DNA from 3 places in the Citrobacter tructae genome. Region 1 is predicted to be linked to each of the others. Evidence: predicted binding sites of a transcription regulator. Region 1 holds the regulator's gene; each other region holds the start of a gene.
The links. The regulator CRP, encoded in region 1, controls carbon source genes, mostly activating them, when cyclic AMP is high. The targets are predictions, from matches to a motif close to ATGTGANNNNNNTCACAT.
Positions count from the first base shown of each region.

Region 2: the regulator CRP is predicted to act here: its motif matches at 4,696-4,713, upstream of ldtB (L,D-transpeptidase).
Region 3: the regulator CRP is predicted to act here: its motif matches at 2,280-2,297, upstream of serC (3-phosphoserine/phosphohydroxythreonine transaminase).

Region 1 covers NZ_CP038469.1:3,800,157-3,806,501, forward strand. The annotation lists gene pabA (aminodeoxychorismate synthase component 2) at 1-431, shown strand, start outside; gene argD (bifunctional acetylornithine/succinyldiaminopimelate transaminase) at 517-1,734, shown strand; gene E4Z61_RS18800 (YccS/YhfK family putative transporter) at 1,787-3,874, opposite strand; gene crp (cAMP-activated global transcriptional regulator CRP) at 3,926-4,558, opposite strand; gene E4Z61_RS18810 (OsmC family protein) at 4,868-5,272, shown strand; gene E4Z61_RS18815 (phosphoribulokinase) at 5,318-6,187, opposite strand; gene E4Z61_RS18820 (YheU family protein) at 6,241-6,345, opposite strand, start outside.
Region 2 covers NZ_CP038469.1:91,889-98,233, forward strand. The annotation lists gene E4Z61_RS01060 (phosphoethanolamine transferase) at 1-1,446, opposite strand, end outside; gene mntS (manganase accumulation protein MntS) at 1,722-1,850, opposite strand; gene mntR (manganese-binding transcriptional regulator MntR) at 2,037-2,510, shown strand; gene E4Z61_RS01075 (anion transporter) at 2,507-3,616, shown strand; gene ldtB (L,D-transpeptidase) at 3,679-4,599, opposite strand; gene E4Z61_RS01085 (ABC-F family ATPase) at 4,824-6,345, shown strand, end outside.
Region 3 covers NZ_CP038469.1:1,748,751-1,755,095, forward strand. The annotation lists gene aroA (3-phosphoshikimate 1-carboxyvinyltransferase) at 1-969, opposite strand, end outside; gene serC (3-phosphoserine/phosphohydroxythreonine transaminase) at 1,040-2,128, opposite strand; gene E4Z61_RS09240 (DUF421 domain-containing protein) at 2,343-3,035, opposite strand; gene ycaO (30S ribosomal protein S12 methylthiotransferase accessory factor YcaO) at 3,171-4,931, shown strand; gene focA (formate transporter FocA) at 5,337-6,194, shown strand; gene pflB (formate C-acetyltransferase) at 6,254-6,345, shown strand, end outside.

The DNA of each region.
Region 1 (6,345 bases):
AAAAAATCGTTATTTCCCCCGGCCCTTGTACGCCGGATGATGCCGGGATCTCGCTGGACGTTATTCGTCACTATGCGGGAAAAATCCCGATGCTGGGCGTCTGTTTGGGTCACCAGGCGATGGCGCAAGCATTTGGTGCCAGCGTGGTGCGAGCGGCGAAAGTGATGCACGGTAAGACCAGCCCAATTACGCATACCGGGCAGGGCGTTTTTCAGGGGCTGGCGAACCCGTTAACGGTGACACGCTACCACTCTCTGGTGGTTGCGCCAGAGACGCTGCCTGCCTGCTTTGAGGTAACGGCCTGGAGCGAGACTCAGGAAATTATGGGCATTCGTCACCGCGAGTGGGATCTGGAAGGTGTACAGTTTCACCCGGAAAGTATCCTCAGTGAGCAGGGGCATCAACTGCTGGCTAATTTCCTCAATCGATGATTTGTGGTTGCTATTCAGTGATTTTTTATTCATATTTTGTGATTATAATTTCACTAACATTTCTGCTTAATAGGGTGGCAATGACATGGCAACTGAACAAACTGCAATTACGCGCGCAACATTCGATGAAGTGATTCTGCCGATTTATGCACCGGCAGAGTTTATTCCGGTAAAAGGGAAAGGGAGTCGAGTCTGGGATCAACAGGGCAAAGAGTATGTTGATTTCGCGGGCGGCATTGCAGTTACAGCGTTAGGGCATTGCCATCCGGCACTGGTCGAGGCGTTGAAAACCCAGGGCGAAACCCTGTGGCACACCAGTAACGTTTTCACCAATGAACCCGCTCTGCGTTTAGGCCGCAAAATCATTGAAGCGACCTTCGCCGAGCGTGTGCTGTTCATGAACTCCGGCACCGAAGCCAACGAAACTGCCTTTAAGCTGGCGCGCCACTATGCCTGCGTGCGACATAGTCCGTTCAAAACCAAAATTATCGCCTTCCACAATGCGTTTCACGGCCGTTCGCTGTTTACCGTTTCCGTCGGCGGACAGCCGAAATATTCTGACGGCTTTGGCCCAAAACCGGCGGACATTATTCATGTGCCGTTTAACGATCTGCATGCGGTTAAAGCGGTGATGAACGATCACACCTGCGCGGTTGTCGTCGAACCGATTCAGGGCGAAGGTGGCGTCATGGCCGCAACACCGGAATTCCTACAGGGCCTGCGGGAGTTGTGCGATCAACATCAGTCATTGCTAGTATTTGATGAAGTGCAGTGCGGGATGGGGCGTACCGGCAATCTGTTTGCCTATATGCACTACGGCGTGACGCCGGACATTCTGACCAGCGCCAAAGCCCTCGGCGGCGGCTTCCCGGTGAGTGCCATGTTGACCACTCAGGAGATTGCTTCTGCGTTCCATGTTGGTTCGCACGGCTCGACCTACGGTGGTAATCCGCTGGCCTGCGCGGTTGCAGAGACGGCGTTTGACATCATCAACACGCCGGACGTGCTGGAAGGTATTCAGGCCAAACGTCAGGAATTTGTTGCGCATTTACAGAAAATCGATGCTCAGTATGACATTTTTAGCGATATTCGCGGCATGGGGCTGCTGATTGGCGCGGAGCTGAAGCCGCAGTTCAAAGGCCGGGCGCGCGATTTCCTCTACGCGGCTGCCCACGAAGGGGTGATGGTACTGAATGCCGGCCCGGACGTGATGCGTTTTGCGCCGTCGCTGGTGGTAGAGCAAGCGGATATCGATGAAGGGATGCAGCGCTTCGCGCAGGCGGTCGCGAAAGTGGTGGGTTGATCGCCTGTTTGCCGGAAAAGCACAGTTCAGCGGCGACATCCGGCAAACAGTGTTAGCCCTTCATATCCCGCAATCGTCGGCTTAGCCAGATACCGTGGTGCGGGCGCTGACGCCATGCAACAGAAGAAATGGTGTGCATAGTGTTCAGATGACCCAAAATGCGCTGCAGATGCTGTTCCAGAGTGCTTAACGGACCGTGGGATAGCATCTCCGGTGATTCGAGAATATTCACATCGCCGGAGCTTCCCGGCCCGTCATATTCCAGCCGCTGCTGACAGCGCTGAATTGCAATTTCACAGGACTCCAGATACCGCTGCGCCAAATCCGGCGTCAACATTGTGTGTTCTCGTGCCAGCGTGGTCATCGCGTTGATATGCTCGACGATGAACTGGCTGTGCGTGACCCACAGTTTCATATCGGCCAGGTAATGCGAATTAAATCCTGGCTCCTGCATCGCTTGGTTGAGTGAGTTAAACAGTGTGTTATGTGCCTGATTGACCCGCATACGCTGATACGCGAGCGGTGTTGCCTGCGGATCGTTGCTGAGGATCAGGCGAATGGCTTCCTGATCGGATTCCAGCGCATCGTGGGCGTTTTTGCGCAGCAGGCCGCTCTGCCACTGCGGCCACAGCCAGAGTGTGCCGCCAAAGGCAATCAAACAGCCCAGCACCGTATCGACAAAGCGCGGCACGATAAACTGCTCCCCGTTCAGCGTCAGCAACTGCAGGGTATATACCGCCGTGACTGTAAAGCCGACGGTGGCCCAGCCGTAGTTTTTGCGCATGATCAGATAACTGCCGAGGGTGATGACCAGCATGGCCGCCAGCGTAAATCCTTCCGGAATATGAAAGTGCAACGTGACGCCAGCAATCACCAGCCCGACGAGCGTACCTACCGAACGATGCAAAATACGTACCCGCGTTGCACCGTAGCCGTTTTGCGTGACGAACAGGACCGTCATCAGGATCCAGTAAGGTTTTGGCAGGTGTAAGGCGCTGCCCATCAGGCTGGCGATGCTCAACATGACGCTGATGCGTCCGGCATTACGCAGCGCCGGGGATTTCAACGACAGATAGTTTTTCAGGGCAGGGAGCAACGGCAATCGGCGCTGTTTGTCGGCCATCAAATCTCGGGCGTACAGTGGACGCTGAGTGCGTAGCACGCGGGCAATACGGCTAAAGTGCCAGTAGCAAAACTGCCCGACCGGGTTGTCCGGATGCTGGTTAGCAATTTTCTCCAGCGTGCCAATCTGTTTCTCCATGGAAAAACGCGTAGGCAAGCGATGATACAGAATGTCATCTGCCAGCACGCGCAGGCGGGCGGCGACGGTGCGCGCGTTCCAGCGAATCACCTGCTCCGCGTGGCTACGCTCGACCAGCTTTTGCACCTCTTCCGGTTGATGCAGGCTAACGGAAATATGTTCCTGCAAATCCAGTGCTTCCTGAAAGGACCGCAGCAGGCGTTTGTACTCGTTATTGCGATGCGCCGAAAGCATGTGCATTTGCTGATAACACTGGGTGATCAGATCCACGGCTTTTTGCTGGCGAACCAGCAGCGGGGGTAACGCTTTTTCGGGATCGACGTGCTGGGTTAGCAGGCTATATTTTGCTTCACAATAATCGGCCAGTTCGCGGTACAACAAGCTGAGCGATTCCCGCAGCGGCTGTTCACGCCACAGCCAAAACCAGAACCAGTTGAACGCGCCGTACCACAACGTACCCAGCGCATAGATCAGCAGCGGCTCCCAGATGGGCATATTCCCGGCCAGACTTAGCGTGAAAATCGCCGCGATCAGTGAGGCTGGCAGTAATCGAGCATGCAGAGGGCCCAGCTCTGCGGTTACGCCGAGAACCAGTGTCAGGCCGGTGAGGATTAGCGGAAGCGGTATGGTCTGCGCCAGCAGCAACTGCATGATCAGGCTGCACCCGGCAAACAGCGACGCGCCAATAACTAAGCGTTTGAAAAAGCGCTTATGCGGGGTATCAAGACCGGCAATGTTACAGCAGGCAGGGACGAGGGAGAAAAGCAGCCCCAGATGAAGCTGACCGATGATAAGACCGACAGCCACGGGCAAACACAGCACCAGGGTTTGTCGTAGTGCGTAGTTGATCTCGGGGTGATAAATCAGTCTTCGCCACATCGGTGTAAACAAGAATGGCGCATTACCCGGTAACGCGCCATTTCGATGAGGTTAACGCGTGCCGTAGACGACGATCGTCTTACCGTGCGCGGAGATCAGGTTCTGATCTTCCAGCATCTTCAGGATACGACCAACAGTTTCACGGGAACAGCCAACGATCTGGCCAATTTCCTGACGGGTGATTTTGATCTGCATGCCATCCGGGTGGGTCATAGCGTCAGGTTGCTTCGCCAGGTTCAACAGGGTCTGGGCGATACGACCAGTGACATCCAGGAAGGCAAGGTTGCCCACTTTTTCGGACGTTACCTGCAGACGACGAGCCATCTGGGAAGACAGGCGCATCAGAATATCCGGGTTAACCTGGATTAATTGACGAAATTTTTTGTATGAAATTTCAGCGACTTCACATGCGGTTTTGGCACGTACCCAGGCGCTACGTTCCTGGCCTTCTTCAAACAGGCCTAATTCACCAATGAAATCGCCCTGATTCAGATAAGAGAGGATCATTTCTTTCCCTTCTTCATCTTTGATCAGCACTGCCACTGAGCCTTTAACGATGTAATACAACGTTTCCGCTTTTTCACCCTGGTGAATCAGCGTGCTCTTCGATGGGTACTTATGAATATGGCAATGAGACAAGAACCATTCGAGAGTCGGGTCTGTTTGCGGTTTGCCAAGCACCATGCGCGGTTATCCTCTGTTATAAGCTGTCTCCAGAGCCAGAAAACGACGCTGCCTCTGGGGTTGCAAAAATATGTTTCCCGCTACCTGGGAAAGGGGCTGCTAAAAAGTGAACTGCAGCCTGTAATGTGATGTCCTCTGCATACATGCAGTACGTCTATGTAATACTGTAGCATCCTGACTGTTTTAGCATAGCTTTCGCCGTGTGTCTCCTGGTGTCTCGCTTCAGCATGATGCAGGTCGCCTTCCGTTGCGAGAATTGTTATGTACGCGTAATCTGTCAGGAAAATTGAAACATTGGAGTTACGAAATATGCAAGCGCGTGTAAAGTGGGTTGAGGGGTTAACCTTCCTCGGTGAGTCCGCCTCTGGCCACCAAATCTTGATGGACGGTAACTCTGGTGATAAAGCGCCGAGCCCGATGGAAATGGTGCTAATGGCTGCGGGTGGCTGTAGTGCGATTGATGTGGTGTCGATCCTGCAAAAGGGTCGTCAGGATGTGACCAACTGCGAAGTGAAACTCACTTCCGAACGTCGTGAAGAAGCGCCGCGTCTGTTTACCCATATTAATCTGCATTTCATCGTCACCGGTAACGATCTAAAAGACGCGTCAGTGTCCCGCGCAGTAGACCTCTCGGCGGAGAAGTATTGTTCCGTGGCGTTGATGCTAGAAAAAGCGGTGAATATTACCCATTCCTATGAAGTGATTGCGGCGTAATTTCTAATGCCGGATGAGCCTAGCGCTATCCGGCACAAACACCGCTTACTCTATTTTCTTCCCTTCCATCAGCCGTTGGACCAGCGGCAGCATGATCAGCTCCATTGCCAGCCCCATTTTGCCACCCGGCACCACTAATGTATTGATGTGAGAAATGAATGAGCCCTGCAGCATAGCCAGTAGCCAGGGAAAGTCGATACCTTCCAGATTACGAAAATGGATAACAACAAAGCTTTCATCCAATGACGGAATGCTTTTTGCTGCAAAAGGGTTAGAGGTGTCGACCGTCGGTACGCGCTGGAAGTTAATATGCGTGCGGGAAAACTGCGGGGTGATGTAATTGATGTAATCGTCCATTGAGCGCACGACTGAGTCCATTACCGCTTCGCGGGAGTGACCGCGCTCGCTGGTATCGCGGGTTAGTTTCTGGATCCACTCCAGGTTGACGATTGGCACCACCCCGACCAATAGATCGACATGCCGCGCCACATTTTGTTGCGGGGTTACTACACCGCCGTGCAAGCCTTCATAGAACAGCACGTCCGTCGGTTCAGGAAGAGGCTGCCAGGGGGTAAATGTGCCCGGAACCTGATTCCACGGAACGGCTTCATCATACGTGTGCAGATATTTTCGTGACTGGCCTTTGCCCGACTGACCGTACTCGATGAAGGTGTGTTCCAGCAGGCTGAAATCGTTGGCTTCGGGGCCGAAATAGCTGATGTGTCGCCCGGCGTCACGCGCTTTGCGGATCGCCATGTCCATCTCAGGACGGGTATAGCGGTGAAAACTGTCGCCTTCCACCTCGGCAGCGCGCAGATTTAACTGCGAGAAAATTTTACGAAACGCGAGGCTGGTGGTGGTGGTCCCCGCGCCGCTGGATCCTGTTACCGCAATCACCGGATGTTTGGCAGACATAACAACTCCATAAATAGGTTGGTTTTTTATTATAGTCAGCCGTCGACAACCGATTATTCGCGAAACTGTTTCTGCGGCATAATGTTGACCGTTTCATGCAGTTCTGACCATACCAGGATGGCTTCGCCAGATTGTAACTGGCGTCTGACGTCGGCGAC
Region 2 (6,345 bases), 1.1 Mb from region 1:
ACCCGTCCACTGTGAGAAGAAGCTCAGGAAGTCATTCGCGGAACGACGGGCTTTAATGACCCGGTGTGCTTTATCGTCGCTGGATACCACCATAAATGGTACCTGGAAATTCTGCTGGAACTGATCGTCGTGCGCCAGATACTGCACCTCTTTACCGCGTTCTTTAAAGGCGAGGCCATGATCGGAGAAGTAGACCATCGAGAAGCTGTCGCCGCTATTACGCAGTTGATCGTAGAGCTGACGCAGCAGGTCATCGGTCTGCTTCATGGTGTATAGATAACACGATGTCTCTCTCGACTGGACGAAGGTTTCGTATTTCCCCTGAGTACGGTCGCAGGCTTGCGGATGCGAACCCATCAAGTGCAGCACGATGAGCTGTGGCTGAGTACGCTCGGTTTCCAATACCTGGGCGGTCATTTTCAACAGTGCTTCATCACGGGTGTTTTTATCGGCTTCGAAGTCGCCGTTTTTCAGGAAGTGAACCTCGTCAGCACGCTTGGCGATACTGGCGATTGCCGTATCATATTCACCGATCTGCCCCTGATTAGAGAACCACCACGTCTGGAACCCAGCGCGGTTGGCGAGAGTGACAAAGTTATCCTGGAACTGCGGCTTATCATCGACCACCCGATTAAGCGTTAAGCCAAGCGATTTCTGCGTTGACCCGCTGGCCGCGATGTAATCTGCAAAAATATAACCGTTAACGCTACTGGCAAAGGGAGTGTTATCCCAGTGGCCGCCGAACGCGCCTAACGCATCACGGCGGGCGCTTTCACCAATCACCACGACATAGGTGTGGTACTTAGGTTTCACCGCCGTCACCGTCCAACTGTCCTTGACGCTCGCCAGCTTCGCCATGCGCTCCTGTTCGTCGAGGACTTCGTGGTTATTGACGATAACGTCCTTGGCAAAGCGGAACACCGGATATCCAGTATCTTTTAATTTGAAGACGCCGCCCCAGGCCAGGTTTTGCACTGGCGTAACAAAGAACGCCACGACGCTGACCAGCAAACACAAACTGTCGAACTTATTCCAGCGGCGTTTCGTCGCATCTTTTTTACGTCGCACGGCAAGTACGCCAAGGGCAAAGATAAATATCCCAACCAGGTAGTTGTACCAGGGGAAGATGGTCAGGATTTCAGTGGACTCTTCCATGTTGGTCGAGTGCAGCGCCAGCAGGGTATTGAAGTTTGGCGAACCGTAAGCCTGACCAAACGGAAAGTACATCGCTGCAATCAGTGAACAAATGCCAATCAGCACTTTTTGCGTGCGCGGAGCATAGCGCCACAGGAGCAGCAATATACAGGTAAAGGCGACGCTATAAAGCAGGCTAAGCGGGTAGCCCAATGCGAGGTTTATCAGCAGAGACTGTAAGAAATAGAAGCCAGTCCACGGGCTAAGCGCCCGGCTACGAGCAATAAGTGAATCTTTGAGGGTTAAATTCATATGTCACTGTTGCAAAAACGCCATGTGCTTACCCTGGCGCAAAGGGTCATTGCCTGCCTGAGAGAGCGAGAAGAGGGATGAGGTCCGCATCTGCGAGCCGCAATATACGCAGGGCTGCGAAAAGATAGAGTGTGTGCGAGAGAAGGTCAACTACTACAAAGAAAATGTTTTGCGAGGGAGATGGCAAAATGGACAAAAAGAAGGGTTATTGCGGGAAACAGACCAGTGTATCGACGCTATGGCAGGAAAATGAAGCGGCGTACCGCGACGCCGCATTATTTGCCTGAGGGTTTATCCTGCTCTGGTTTGCCGTTGATCATGTCGCACAGCATAGAGATCAGCATCAACCGTACTTTAAAAGGAGAGTGACTAAACACGCGCATACACCTCTTGAATTCATTCATATGAACCTCCTGACTTCACGATCCCATCAATCCGTGAGGGATGTCTTTATTATATACAGATATAGCACAGGCTATATTATATAGCTATTGCTAAAACGTTAAATTTTTGTGCCCGCGCAACTCTGGTTTACAATGAGCGCTCTCTAATCAGATGCCGTTAACGCGTCACAGGAACGAGGAAGCAGAATGAGTCGTCGCGCAGGTATGCCAACAACAAAAAAAGTGACGCAATTAGTGAATGTTGAGGAACATGTTGAAGGGTTTCGTCAGGTCAGGGAGGCGCATCGTCGCGAACTGATTGATGATTACGTGGAGCTGATTTCCGACCTCATTATCGAAGTGGGGGAAGCGCGTCAGGTGGATATGGCCGCTCGGCTTGGGGTTTCTCAACCCACCGTCGCCAAGATGCTCAAGCGCCTTGCCTCCGTGGGGTTGATTGAAATGATCCCCTGGCGCGGCGTGTTCTTAACCGCAGAAGGAGAGAAACTGGCCCAGGAGAGTCGCGAACGTCATCAGATCGTAGAGAATTTTCTGCTGATGTTAGGTATCAGCCCGGAAATTGCTCGTCGCGATGCGGAAGGGATGGAACACCATGTGAGTAAGGAAACGTTGGAGGCTTTTAGCCGATTTACCCAACAGCAAGGAACAGGCTCTGAATGAGTTTTCCTTTATTACGCGCATTGCAGCGCGATCGTTTTTTCCAACTGCTCATCATCACCGGTATTGTTCTGAGTCTGTTCACACCGTTTACCCCTGGGAGCTGGCCGGGGGCCATTGACTGGCACACGATTATTACCCTCAGCGGCCTGATGTTACTGACTAAAGGCGTGGAGTTGAGTGGTTACTTCGATGTGCTAGGGCGCAAGATGACCCGCCGCTTCAAGACGGAACGCCAGTTAGCGATATTTATGGTGCTGGCGGCGGCGTTACTGTCGACGTTTCTGACCAACGATGTCGCCCTGTTTATTGTGGTGCCGCTGACCATCACCCTGAAAAAACTGTGCGAGATTCCGGTGAACCGCCTCATTATTTTTGAGGCGCTGGCGGTGAACGCTGGATCGCTGCTGACGCCAATCGGTAATCCGCAGAACATCCTGATGTGGGGGCGCTCCGGACTGTCATTCACCGCGTTTACCTGGCAAATGGCACCGCTTGCCGGTGCGATGATGCTGACGCTGGTGGTGCTGTGCTGGTTTAGTTTTCCGCGTACAGATTTGCACTATCATACCGGCACGCGTGCGCCGGACTGGCAGCCCCGGCTGGTGTGGAGTTGCCTGGCACTGTATATCGTCTTTCTGACGGCGCTGGAGCTGAAGCAGGAACTCTGGGGTTTGGCGATTGTGGCGACAGGCTTTATGGTGCTGGCTCGCCGCGTGATCTTCAGCGTGGACTGGACGCTGCTGCTGGTGTTTATGGCGATGTTTATCGATGTACATCTGTTGACGCAGTTACCCGTACTCCAGGGGATTTCGGGCCACTTTGGTACGCTTTCCCAACCTGGACTATGGTTGACGGCAATCGGTCTGTCGCAGTTTATCAGTAATGTACCCAGCACTATTTTACTACTGAACTATGTCCCGCCAACGCTACTGCTGGCCTGGGCTGTCAATATTGGCGGTTTTGGACTGTTACCGGGATCGCTGGCGAATCTTATTGCTTTACGAATGGCAAACGACCGGCGTATCTGGTGGCGTTTTCATTGGTATTCGGTGCCGATGCTGATTTGGGCGGCGCTGGTGGGATATGGTTTGCTGCTGTTGCGGTAGTAGCGGCAGAGAGGCAATAAAAAAGGCGGATGAATCATCCGCCTTTTTCGTTTCAGGTCTGCTTAGTTCAGGCGAACCGGCATACCGGAACGGTTCTGTACCGCCTGCTCAACGACGGCCTGATCGACGTCCGGCTGACCGGTGATGCTGGTAATGCTCTTGTTCAGGGAAATCGGTACGATTTCGCCGCCTTCGAACTGTGCTTCAGTGGTAGACAGTGGGTTATGCACCTCAATGTAACGACTGCCGTCTGGTTCGGTCGTGGCTTTTACCGGTTCGTCAATAAACTGGACGCGCGTGCCAACCGGAACGTTTTCGAACAGGAACTTGATGTCTTCATTACGCAGACGCACGCAACCGTGGCTGACGCGTAGGCCGACGCCGAAGTTCGCGTTGGTCCCGTGGATGGCATACAGGCGACCGATATACAGTGCGTACAGACCCATCGGGTTATCCGGACCGGCTGGAACAACCGCTGGCAGCGGTTCGCCCGCAGCGCGGTATTCAGCGTGCATCTTGGCGGTTGGCGTCCAGGTCGGGCCTGCTTTCTTACGCTCAACTTTGGTGGTCCAGTTGATCGGCGTGTCTTTGCCTAACTGGCCGATACCAATCGGTAAAACGATAACGGTGTTGGTGCCTTTCGGGTAGTAGTACAGACGCATTTCTGCGCTGTTGATAACAATACCTTCATGCACGGTATCCGGCAGGATCAACTGCTGAGGAATGTTCAGCACGGTGCCGCCCTTCGGCAGGAAGGTATCCACGCCCGGGTTGGCTTCCAGCATGTTAGACAGACCCATCTGGTATTCAGCCGCATAGTACTCCAGCGGTTGGGTGTTGCCTTCAGGAATGGTGATGACCTGGTTTTGGCCAATCAAACGGCTACCATCGGTAGGCAGCGGGTACGTGACGGCTGAGGCAGTGTTACAAAAACCAACTACTGCGAGTGCCGCCGCGAAAAGCGTTGTCAATTTCATATTCATTTTTACGAGATTCTGAAGCCTGGCAGGCTAGTGGGTTGAGATTTATGTAGTGTTGGGCACGCATTATATGTGCATTCTATGCAACAAGGAATTCGGATGTGTACTAAATCACATTTTTTTCCTTTTGGTTTCACTTTATTCCTCTCGCATGAAGGCGCGATCTTATTCCAGACTTATGGCATAATAAGCGGTTCGTCACATATTTCTTCTTTCAGGATACGCCAGTGTTAGTTTCCAGCAACGTCACCATGCAGTTCGGCAGTAAGCCGCTGTTTGAAAATATTTCCGTCAAATTTGGCGGCGGCAACCGTTACGGCCTGATTGGCGCCAACGGTAGCGGTAAATCCACTTTTATGAAAATTCTCGGCGGCGACCTCGAACCGACGCTGGGTAACGTTTCCCTCGATCCGAACGAACGCATCGGTAAGCTGCGTCAGGATCAGTTCGCTTTTGAAGAGTTCACCGTTCTGGACACCGTCATTATGGGTCACGCTGAACTGTGGGAAGTGAAGCAGGAACGTGACCGTATCTATGCGCTGCCGGAAATGAGCGAAGAAGATGGTTATAAAGTCGCCGATCTCGAAGTTAAATACGGTGAGATGGACGGCTATTCGGCTGAATCTCGTGCCGGTGAACTGCTGCTGGGCGTTGGTATTCCGGTAGAACAACATTACGGCCCGATGAGCGAAGTTGCACCCGGCTGGAAGCTGCGTGTGCTGCTGGCGCAGGCGCTGTTCTCTAACCCGGACATCCTGCTGCTCGATGAACCGACCAACAACCTGGACATCGACACCATTCGTTGGCTGGAGCAGACGCTGAACGAGCGTGACAGCACCATGATCATCATTTCGCACGACCGTCACTTCCTGAACATGGTCTGTACGCACATGGCGGATCTGGACTACGGCGAGCTGCGTGTTTATCCGGGTAACTATGATGAATACATGACGGCAGCAACCCAGGCGCGTGAGCGTTTGTTGGCCGATAACGCCAAGAAAAAAGCGCAAATTGCCGATCTGCAATCCTTCGTCAGTCGCTTTAGCGCCAACGCCTCAAAATCTCGTCAGGCGACCTCTCGTGCGCGTCAGATTGATAAAATCAAACTCGACGAAGTAAAAGCGTCCAGCCGTCAGAACCCATTCATCCGTTTCGAACAGGATAAGAAACTGTTCCGTAACGCGCTGGAAGTGGAAGCGCTGACCAAAGGTTTCGATAACGGCCCGCTGTTTAAAAACTTCAATTTGCTGCTGGAAGTGGGCGAAAAGGTTGCCATCCTGGGGGCTAACGGCGTGGGTAAATCTACCATGCTGAAAGTACTGGTCGGCGACATGGCGCCGGATAATGGCACCGTTAAATGGTCTGAGAATGCGCAAATTGGCTACTACGCGCAGGATCACGAATATGAGTTCGAAAACGATTTGACCGTTTTCGAATGGATGAGTCAGTGGAAACAAGAAGGCGACGATGAGCAGGTCGTTCGCAGCTTCCTTGGTCGTCTGTTGTTCAGCCAGGACGATATCAAAAAGCCTGCTAAGGTGCTGTCCGGTGGTGAAAAAGGGCGCATGCTGTTCGGTAAGCTGATGATGCAGAAACCGAATATTCTGGTGATGGACGAACCGACCAACCACCTGGATATGGAATCGATTGAATCGCTGAACATGGCGCTGGAAATGTACCAGGGCACGCTGATCTTTGTTTCTCACGACCGCGAATTCGTCAGCTCGCTGGCCACACGTGTGATTGAGA
Region 3 (6,345 bases), 2.1 Mb from region 1:
CAGCGCAGCCGTAGCAATGGTCATCGCCGCATCCGGAATGTGGTTCATGTCCATATCAACAGCGTTTAATTCACCGTGCGCACAGGCAATGAAGTCATCTCCCCACGTAACGGTCGCGCCCATTTTATCCAGTACATCGGCAAAGCGAATATCGCCCTGCATACTGTTGCGGCCAATTCCGGTGACTTTTACCGTGCCGCCTTTAATCGCGCCAGCCGCAAGGAAATACGAGGCCGATGACGCATCCCCTTCGACCAGGTATGCGCCAGGGGACTGGTATTGCTGCGCACCTTTAACAACAAAGTGTTGGTAGTTCTGGTTCTCAATCTCAACGCCAAACGTTTTCATCAGGTTCAGCGTGATGTCGATATAAGGTTTTGATACCAATTCGCCTTTAATCGCGATCGTCGTATCCTGCGGTGCCAGCGGTGCGGTCATCAGCAACGCGGTGAGGAATTGGCTGGAGACGCTGCCGTCCACCTCAACCTGCCCACCGGTAAAACCACCGCGCAGACGTAAAGGCGGATAGTTTTCCTGCTCCAGGTAATCAATTTTTGCGCCGCCCTGGCGCAGCGCATCAACCAGATGACCAATCGGGCGCTCTTTCATGCGTGGTTCGCCCGTCAGCACAATGTCATTGCTCCCCAGGCACAGCGCAGCGGCCAGCGGACGCATCGCGGTACCAGCATTGCCAAGGAACAATTCCACAGCACCTTCGGCCTGTAACGCACCGCCGTTACCGACAATTTCGCAGCGGGTACGATCGGCGGAAAGGGTGTAGCTAATCCCTAACGCATTCAGTGCGTTAAGCATATGGCGGACATCATCGCTGTCCAGCAGGTTGGTCAGGACAGTCGTGCCATTTGCTAATGCAGCCAGCAGCAAAGCGCGGTTAGAAACACTTTTTGATCCAGGCAGATTGATGGTGCCATCCACCCGCGCAATGGGTTGTAACGTCAGGGATTCCATGAAACTTAACTCTCAAAAACAGATATAAAAACCCCACAGGCTGGCTGTGGGGATGAAAAATAACAGCAGATTAGCCGCGGCGACGTTCGAAATCGATCATGAAATCGGTCAACGCTTTCACGCCTTCAAGCGGCATTGCATTGTAGATAGACGCTCGCATTCCACCGACCACGCGATGCCCTTTCAGCGCATGCAAACCCGCAGCAAAAGACTCTTCCAGGAAGAGTTTATCCAGTGCACTGTCAGCCAACTGGAATGGAACATTCATGCGTGAGCGGTTAGATTTCGCGACATCGTTACGGTAGAAGTCACTGTTATCAATTACGCCATACAGTAGTTCTGCTTTTTGCTGGTTAATTTTGTCCATTACGCTAACGCCACCCTGCTCTTTCAGCCACTTAAAGACCAGACCAGAGAGATACCAGGCAAATGTCGGCGGCGTGTTGAACATCGAGTCATTGTCGTTCAGGACGGTGTAATCGAGGATCGACGGACAGGACACGTGTGCTTTGCCCAGTAAATCTTCACGTACAATGACAATCGTCAAACCCGCTGGACCAATATTTTTCTGTGCGCCGGCATAGATAACGCCATAGCGGCTAACATCAAGTGGCCCGGACAGAATGGTGGAAGACAGATCCGCCGTCACCACCACATTACTGGCAAAATTCGGCGTTTCATCGATCGCGATGCCATCGATGGTTTCGTTCGGGCAATAGTGCAGATAAGCCGCATTGTCAGAAAGTTGCCACTCGCTCATCGGCGTGACAGCCCGCAAACCGTCGACGGTGATTTTGGCGTCAATCACGTTTGGCGTGCAGTACTTTTTTGCTTCTTTAATTGCACTGGCTGCCCAGTAGCCGGCATCGACATAATCCGCCGTGGTTTTATCGCCCAAAATATTGAGTGGGATCCCGGCGAACTGACCGCGACCACCGCCATGGCAGAATAACACCTTGTAATTGGAGGGAATGCTGAGGAGATCGCGAAAATCCTGCTCTGCTTCCTCTGCAACCTGGATAAACTCTTTGCCACGGTGACTAATTTCCATGACCGACGTGCCAAGACCATTCCAGTCGCGGAGATCCTGTTGAGCCAGTTTAAGAACGTCCGCCGGTAGCATTGCCGGACCTGAACTAAAATTGAAGACCTGAGCCATTTCCCCTCACCACGTTGTGTTGTTATCCAGTCAACATCCTGTCTTTGGCTATTTTTCCAGTGACAGACATTGGGCATATGTTATTCCTGTGGATATCGGTTTTATCATTCAGTGACACGCGCCGCAATGGGTAAAACTGGTCAGGGCAAAAATGTGTTATTCATCACACAACAGAATCTATCGGATTGACTACCAAAAACCGATATTTTCGCTGTCAGGTTACCCGTTTTGCCCGGCTGGCCTTCGTCCATTCTGGATTTGCACAGCGTGGACATAATTGATGATCCCCGGCGTGCATGTGAATCACCTCACTACAGCGTACGCAGGCATAATCCCCCGCTTCCGGCACCACCTTAAATCGTTGGGTACAACGTTTAGGCAGAATGCTGAGACCGGGTTTAACGTCTTCGTTGGCAAAGAAATAGACGCTGATTTGCCCATTGGTCTCCAAAATGGCGAGTTTCACCTGGCCTAATTGCTCCACGCCGTTCAAACGTAATTCCATAAAAAATTCGAATTCCGTCATATTAGCGTTATTGAGCTTCGACCATGACAACTCACCGTCTTCGATGATCACCAAGGGTTTGCCTTCCAGCAAATCTTCCAACTTTTCACTGTGCGCCATCAACCACATCACTAAGCGATAAAGCAGCGCGAGGGTAATGAAGACCACCAGTACCGGGAGCAGCGGGACATCGTCATAAAACGCCACATCCCCCGCCGCCGAACCTAACGTCAGGATAATCAGTACTTCAAAAAGCGACATCTGCCGTACGCCACGCCGTCCGGTGATTTTTAAAAACAGGAAAACCAATATAAAGGTATATAAGCTACGCAGCGCAACCTCACCCAGAAACTCCATGGGTACTTTATCAAGTGCCATACGGTGTAAATCGAATGCTTTCATTTTGTACTCTTAACGTTGGTTACCGTGTGAAAGCATAGTCAACGCTTTTATTTGCGTCACAGCGGTAGCGGCGATAGCGCCGTTCATATAAAACCCGTATCATTGCGCGCTTTCCGTACGACAAAAGTGATTTTCATGACGCAAACATTTATTCCCGGCAAAGATGCCGCTCTGGAAGATTCCATCGCCCGCTTCCAGCAAAAACTCCTCGACCTCGGTTTCCAGATTGAAGAAGCCTCATGGTTGAACCCCGTTCCTAACGTCTGGTCTGTGCATATTCGCGATAAAGAGTGCGCACTGTGTTTCACCAACGGTAAAGGCGCGACGAAAAAAGCGGCGCTGGCTTCCGCGCTGGGCGAATATTTTGAGCGTCTGTCTACTAACTACTTCTTTGCCGATTTCTGGCTGGGTGAAACCATCGCTAACGGCCCGTTCGTGCACTACCCGAACGAAAAATGGTTCCCGCTGACTGAAGATGACAATGTGCCGGAAGGTCTACTGGATGACCGTTTGCGCGCATTCTACGATCCGGAAAACGAACTAACCGGCAGTATGCTGATCGACCTACAGTCAGGTAATGAAGAACGCGGTGTCTGTGGCCTGCCGTTTACCCGCCAGTCTGATAACCAAACCGTGTACATTCCGATGAACATCATCGGTAACCTGTACGTCTCTAATGGGATGTCTGCGGGTAATACCCCGAATGAAGCACGCGTTCAGGGACTGTCTGAAGTCTTTGAACGTTATGTGAAGAATCGCATTATTGCAGAAAGCATCAGCCTGCCGGAAATTCCGGCCGATGTACTGGCACGCTATCCGGCAGTAGTCGAGTCCATCGCCAAACTGGAAGCTGAAGGGTTCCCAATTTTTGCCTATGATGGCTCACTGGGCGGAAAATACCCGGTTATCTGCGTGGTGCTGTTTAACCCGGCTAACGGGACCTGTTTTGCTTCATTCGGCGCCCACCCGGACTTCGGCGTAGCGCTTGAGCGTACCGTCACCGAGCTGTTGCAGGGCCGCGGTCTGAAAGATCTTGATGTCTTTATGCCGCCGACCTTTGATGATGAAGAAGTGGCTGAGCATACCAACCTCGAAACCCACTTCATTGACTCCAGCGGCCTGATCTCCTGGGATCTATTCAAGCAAGATGCCGATTATCCGTTCGTTGACTGGAATTTCTCCGGCACCACGGAAGAAGAGTTCGCCACTCTGATGGCTATCTTCAAAACTGAAAATAAAGAAGTGTATATCGCTGATTACGAGCATCTGGGCGTTTACGCTTGTCGTATCATCGTTCCGGGAATGTCCGACATCTATCCGGCTGAAGATCTGTGGTTAGCGAACAACGGTATGGGTGCGCATCTGCGTGAAACGATTCTTTCTCTGCCCGGCAGCGAATGGGATAAAGAAGACTATCTCAGCTTGCTCGAACAGCTGGATGAAGAAGGTTTTGACGACTTTACCCGCGTGCGTGAGCTGCTTGGCCTGGCAACTGGCCCAGATAACGGTTGGTCCACTCTGCGTATTGGCGAGCTGAAAGTGATGCTGGCGCTGGCCGGTGGCGACCTAGAGCAGGCGCTGATTTGGACCGAATGGACGATGGAATTTAACGCATCCGTCTTTAGTGCTGAACGAGCCAACTACTACCGTTGCCTGCAAACGTTGTTGCTGCTGTCACAGGAAGACGATCGCCAGCCTCTGCAGTATTTGAACGCCTTCGTGCGTATGTACGGTGCCGATGCTGTCGAAGCGGCGAGTGCGGCATTAAGTGGAGAAGCGCCGTTCTATGGTCTTCAGCCCGTCGACAACGATCTGCATGCTTTCCCGGCACATCAGTCTCTGCTGAAAGCCTACGAAAAACTGCAGCGCGCAAAAGCAGCACACTGGTCAAAATAATGGCAAACAGCCTGTTCTGAGTAGGCTTCAACAATTGACTACGCTATATTACGGGGCGCTTTTAGTGCCCCGTTTTTTTTATTTTTGCGTAATCAAAAATAAATGTAAAAACAAGGTTAAAAATTAGTAGTTGATATTAAAAAAAATAGTTTGTTAGCGTTGCAATTTATCTCAATTACTCCATTTTAATTAACCGCTCAACTGGAGGGTAAAGGAAAAAATTCAACTCACTTTATAATTTTTAAAATTTATTTTTACTTGGATAATCAAAAAGTTACTCCGTAATTGCATAAAAACCATGCGTCTTACGGGCCTATAAGCCAGGCGAGATATGATCTATATCAAATTCTCATCTATAATGCTTTGTTAGTATCTCGTCGCCGACTTAATAAAGAGAGAGTTAGTGTGAAAGCTGACAACCCTTTTGATCTTATACTTCCTGCTGCTATGGCCAAAGTTGCCGAAGAAGCAGGCGTCTATAAAGCAACGAAACATCCGCTTAAGACGTTCTATCTGGCAATTACTGCCGGTGTGTTCATTTCAATTGCCTTTGTTTTCTATATCACCGCCACGACCGGTACCGGAACGATGCCTTTCGGCATGGCTAAGTTGATCGGCGGTATCTGCTTCTCCTTGGGGCTGATTCTTTGTGTTGTCTGCGGCGCTGACCTCTTTACCTCAACCGTACTGATTGTCGTCGCTAAGGCCAGTGGGCGTATAACCTGGGGCCAACTGGCAAAAAACTGGCTCAACGTTTATGTTGGCAACCTGGTCGGTTGCTTGCTCTTCGTGCTACTGATGTGGCTTTCCGGCGAATATATGACCGCCAACGGCGCATGGGGGCTAAATGTCCTGCAAACCGCCGATCACAAAGTGCATCACACCTTTGTTGAAGCAGTCAGCCTTGGCATTCTGGCTAACCTGATGGTGTGTCTGGCCGTATGGATGAGCTACTCAGGTCGCAGCCTGATGGACAAAGCGTTTATCATGGTATTACCGGTCGCAATGTTTGTTGCCAGCGGTTTTGAGCACAGTATCGCAAACATGTTTATGATCCCTATGGGTATCGTAATACGCGATTTCGCTACACCGGAATTTTGGACCGCTGTCGGTTCTTCTCCGGAGAATTTTTCTCACCTGACCGTGATGAATTTCATCACCGATAACCTGATTCCGGTTACGATCGGTAACATTATCGGCGGCGGTTTGTTAGTCGGGTTGACATACTGGGTCATTTACCTACGTGGTAACGATCATCATTAATCTGTTGATGTTCATTACACGTAGTAAATAAAAAATCCACTTAAGAAGGTAGGTGTTACATGTCCGAGCTTAATGAAAAGTTAGCCACAGCCTGGGAAGGTTTTACCAAAGGTGATTGGCAGAATGAAGTAAACGTCCGTGACTTCATTCA